Regions from separate parts of the Psychrobacillus psychrodurans genome, predicted to be linked through region 2. Evidence: a T-box and tRNA genes for the amino acid it is inferred to sense, from the RefSeq annotation. Region 2 holds a T-box; the other holds one or more tRNA genes.

Region 1 (2,315 bases), 970 kb from region 2:
ACCCATACCCGTAACCCGGGTAGGAGACAGTGTCAGGCGGGTAGTTTGACTGGGGCGGTCGCCTCCTAAAGTGTAACGGAGGCGCCCAAAGGTTCCCTCAGAATGGTTGGAAATCATTCGAAGAGTGTAAAGGCAGAAGGGAGCTTGACTGCGAGACCTACAAGTCGAGCAGGGTCGAAAGACGGGCTTAGTGATCCGGTGGTTCCGCATGGAAGGGCCATCGCTCAACGGATAAAAGCTACCCCGGGGATAACAGGCTTATCTCCCCCAAGAGTCCACATCGACGGGGAGGTTTGGCACCTCGATGTCGGCTCATCGCATCCTGGGGCTGTAGTCGGTCCCAAGGGTTGGGCTGTTCGCCCATTAAAGCGGTACGCGAGCTGGGTTCAGAACGTCGTGAGACAGTTCGGTCCCTATCCGTCGTGGGCGTAGGAAATTTGAGAGGAGCTGTCCTTAGTACGAGAGGACCGGGATGGACACACCGCTGGTGTACCAGTTGTTCTGCCAAGAGCATCGCTGGGTAGCTATGTGTGGACGGGATAAGTGCTGAAAGCATCTAAGCACGAAGCCCCCCTCAAGATGAGATTTCCCATTACGCAAGTAAGTAAGATCCCTCAAAGACGATGAGGTAGATAGGTTCGGGGTGGAAGCGTGGCGACACGTGCAGCTGACGAATACTAATCGATCGAGGACTTAACCAAATTTGTTTAACGTAACAATGTCGTTTATCCAGTTTTGAGAGTACAAAAAAGTATAAAAAAAGCTTGAATTAATTTCTAGTTTTGTTATAATAAATATTGTCTTTCAAATTAATAATGTCTAGTGATGATGGCGAAGAGGTCACACCCGTTCCCTTACCGAACACGGAAGTTAAGCTCTTCAGCGCCGATGGTAGTTGGGGGTCTCCCCCTGTGAGAGTAGGACGTCGCTAGGCTGTATTATTCCGAAGTAGCTCAGTGGTAGAGCAATCGACTGTTAATCGATCGGTCGTAGGTTCGAGTCCTACCTTCGGAGCCATTTTAGGAGAGCTGTCCGAGTGGCCGAAGGAGCACGATTGGAAATCGTGTAGGCGGGTTAAACTGTCTCAAGGGTTCAAATCCCTTGCTCTCCGCCAGATAAGTTTTCTACATAAAAGTATGGCCCCTTGGTCAAGCGGTTAAGACACCGCCCTTTCACGGCGGTAACACGGGTTCGAATCCCGTAGGGGTCACCATTTATTTCAATTTAGTTGACAAAGAGATGCGAAGCTTATCTTATGTAAAATTAGGAGAAGCGAGTAGATCAAGGAAGCAATTGAGAGAATGAAGGAGCGTACTAATGTACGTGACTGATTGAACGAATGAAGCTGAAGCAGAGATGCGAAGCTTATCGTAATTTTACCCAGGAGGATTAGCTCAGCTGGGAGAGCATCTGCCTTACAAGCAGAGGGTCGGCGGTTCGAGCCCGTCATCCTCCACCATTTCTTCAAGAAATAAATTAGTATGCATTCTATTGTCGCGGGGTGGAGCAGTGGTAGCTCGTCGGGCTCATAACCCGAAGGTCGCAGGTTCAAATCCTGTCCCCGCAACCAAATGGTCCCGTGGTGTAGCGGTTAACATGCCTGCCTGTCACGCAGGAGATCGCCGGTTCGATCCCGGTCGGGACCGCCATTTATTTTATTTGAGATTTGAGATAAGCAAGAAGATCGAGGAAGCGATTGAGTGATGGAAGGAGCGTACTAAAGTACGTGACTGACTGAACAAATGAAGCTGACAAAGAGATTCGCAGCTTAGCACAAAACGAAGTAGGCTCAGTAGCTCAGTCGGTAGAGCAAAGGACTGAAAATCCTTGTGTCGGCGGTTCGATTCCGTCCTGAGCCACCATATTTATACGCCGGAATAGCTCAATTGGTAGAGCAACTGACTTGTAATCAGTAGGTTGAGGGTTCAAGTCCTTTTTCCGGCACCACTATACTGGTGGGGTAGCGAAGTGGCTAAACGCGGCGGACTGTAAATCCGCTCCTTCGGGTTCGGCGGTTCGAATCCGTCCCCCACCACCAGTTTTTATTTAGGGGCATAGTTTAACGGTAGAATAGAGGTCTCCAAAACCTTTGATGTGGGTTCGATTCCTACTGCCCCTGCCAAATTATAAGTTAACTTTGAATAATGGCGGTTGTGGCGAAGTGGTTAACGCACCGGATTGTGATTCCGGCATTCGTGGGTTCAATTCCCATCAGTCGCCCCATATTCCTTAGTAGTTAGCTCTTTTTTTATTTGTGGCGGTCGTGGCGAAGTGGTTAACGCATCGGATTGTGATTCCGACACTCGGGGGTTCAA
Region 2 (2,315 bases):
ACTCAGTTTTTTCGTAATATTCGCGAAAAAAAGAAGAACCAGAAACGCGGTTTATAGCGAATCTGGTTCTTCTTTTTAATTATTTTATAACTGTTTTTCCACCCATATAAGGAACAAGAACCTCTGGAACTAATACTGTTCCATCTGCTTGTTGGTAATTTTCTAATATAGCTGCCACTGTACGTCCTAGTGCTAATCCACTACCATTTAATGTATGCACGTACTCTGGTTTTCCTCCAGCTTCACGGCGGAAACGAATCCCTGAACGTCTAGCCTGGAAGTCTTCAAAGTTACTGCAAGAAGAAATTTCTTTATATTCACCATAGCTTGGTAACCATACCTCTAAATCATATTTCTTCGCAGCTGTAAATCCTAAATCTGCTGTACACATATGAAGTTTACGATATGGAAGACCTAACAGTTGTAATACTTTCTCTGCATGACCAGTTAAAAGTTCTAACTGCTCATAAGAATCTTCAGGCTTCACAAAGCGAACTAACTCTACTTTGTTAAATTGATGCTGACGTATTAAACCACGTGTATCGCGACCTGCAGATCCTGCTTCTGAACGGAAGCAAGCGCTATAAGCAGTGAACGCCTGCGGAAGTTCTGCCCCATCTAATATTTCATCTCTATAAAAATTCGTTACAGGTACTTCCGCTGTTGGTATTAAGAAGTAATCCTCTTCTCCAATTAAAAATGCATCCTCTTCAAACTTCGGAAGTTGCCCCGTACCTGTTAAACTTGTACGGTTTGCTAAATATGGTGGAAGCATTTCTTCATAGCCATGCTCTTCTGCATGCAAATCCATCATAAAATTTAACAATCCACGTTCTAATCTAGCCCCTAATCCACGGTAAAATGCAAAACGACTTCCTGTCACTTTTGCAGCACGTTCAAAATCTACTAATTTTAATTCTGTCGCAATGTCCCAATGTGCTTTCGTTTCAAAATCAAATGAAGGAACTTCTCCCCATTTAAGTATTTCTACATTATCATCCTCAGAGTCACCGATTGGTACACTATCGTGTGGAACATTAGGGATACGCATCATCATATATTCAAACTTTTCTTCAACATCTCGTAACTCATCATCTAATGCTTTTATTTCATCGCCTACTTCACGCATACGTGCAATAAGATCATCCGCATTTTCTTTATTTCGTTTCATCAAAGAGATTTTTTGAGAAAACTCATTTCTTTCAGCCTTTAATACTTCCGTTTTTGCTATCAACTCCCGACGCTTTTGGTCTAAAGGTTGGAATTGGTCAAACTCTGAAATATCTTCTCCTCGCTTAGCAAGTTTTGCTTTTACTGTTTCATAATTATCTCGTACAAATTTTACATCTAACATATATAATTCCTCCTTTAATTTTCCTAAAAACGACAAAAAAGCCCCCATCCCATGAAAAAGGGACGAGAGCATACCCGCGTTGCCACCCTGATTGATCCAGTCATAAACAGAATCCACTTACTTGTACTGTAACGGCTTTTCAACCGGCACGACTTACTAATCATTCAGCCGCACAACTCAAAGGACGGATTCACAAGTGTTTATATCAGCTTGCACCACCCGCTGACTCTCTATAAAAAACGTGCTTGTTACTGCTTCCTATCATCGTTTTTGATTCATGAAATTACTCATACTTTACTATACGTGCAACTCATTTGCAAGACTTTCCTTCACCATCTCGATAAAATATGCCGTTATTCGTTGATCAGTAGTTAACTCGGGATGAAAAGAGCATCCTAACAAATAACCTTGTCTTACCATTACGATTCTATCTCTATACGTTGCAAGTATTTCAACATTTTCCCCGACATTTACGATATGAGGTGCTCGTATAAATACCGCTGGAAAATCCTCTGCAACACCTTTAATATATAAACTTACTTCGAAGCTATCGACCTGTCGACCGTAAAAATTACGTTCAATAGTAGCGTCAAGAGCACCTATATGTGAATAATCGTATCCAACTAATTCTTTTGCAAGTAGGATTAAGCCTGCACAAGTTCCAAACATTGGTTTACCATTCAATGCAAATTGTCTTAGTGGTTCTAAAATTTCAAATCGATCAATCAGCTTTCGCATAGTTGTACTTTCTCCTCCAGGGAGTATTAAACCATCCACTAAAGCTAAATCATTTATATTTTTTACCATCAGGGCATCTGCTCCACTATTTTCAATGGATCGAATATGCTCGCTAACTGCTCCCTGGAGTGCTAAAACACCTATTTTAACCATATTACCAACCTCTATCTTGCATACGTTCAACTGCAGATAACCGAGAAATTTCAATTCCTTTCATAGGAAT

The links. The T-box of region 2 lies ahead of serS (serine--tRNA ligase). A T-box ahead of a tRNA ligase gene usually reads a tRNA of that ligase, here a tRNA-Ser.
Region 1: it encodes a tRNA-Ser, which carries the amino acid that the T-box ahead of serS (serine--tRNA ligase) is inferred to sense. The anticodon was not compared.

The regions. Positions count from the first base shown of each region.
Region 1 is NZ_CP189791.1:3,063,896-3,066,210, reverse strand. Features, by position in the region: rRNA gene ACQCPR_RS15180 (23S ribosomal RNA) at 1-701, shown strand, start outside; rRNA gene rrf (5S ribosomal RNA) at 819-934, shown strand; tRNA gene ACQCPR_RS15170 (tRNA-Asn) at 943-1,017, shown strand; tRNA gene ACQCPR_RS15165 (tRNA-Ser) at 1,023-1,114, shown strand; tRNA gene ACQCPR_RS15160 (tRNA-Glu) at 1,139-1,213, shown strand; tRNA gene ACQCPR_RS15155 (tRNA-Val) at 1,384-1,459, shown strand; tRNA gene ACQCPR_RS15150 (tRNA-Met) at 1,496-1,570, shown strand; tRNA gene ACQCPR_RS15145 (tRNA-Asp) at 1,574-1,649, shown strand; tRNA gene ACQCPR_RS15140 (tRNA-Phe) at 1,787-1,862, shown strand; tRNA gene ACQCPR_RS15135 (tRNA-Thr) at 1,872-1,947, shown strand; tRNA gene ACQCPR_RS15130 (tRNA-Tyr) at 1,955-2,038, shown strand; tRNA gene ACQCPR_RS15125 (tRNA-Trp) at 2,049-2,122, shown strand; tRNA gene ACQCPR_RS15120 (tRNA-His) at 2,148-2,223, shown strand; tRNA gene ACQCPR_RS15115 (tRNA-His) at 2,258-2,315, shown strand, end outside.
Region 2 is NZ_CP189791.1:21,447-23,761, reverse strand. Features, by position in the region: gene tadA (tRNA adenosine(34) deaminase TadA) at 1-57, shown strand, start outside; gene serS (serine--tRNA ligase) at 80-1,354, opposite strand; T-box leader at 1,410-1,628, opposite strand; gene pdxT (pyridoxal 5'-phosphate synthase glutaminase subunit PdxT) at 1,652-2,245, opposite strand; gene pdxS (pyridoxal 5'-phosphate synthase lyase subunit PdxS) at 2,247-2,315, opposite strand, start outside.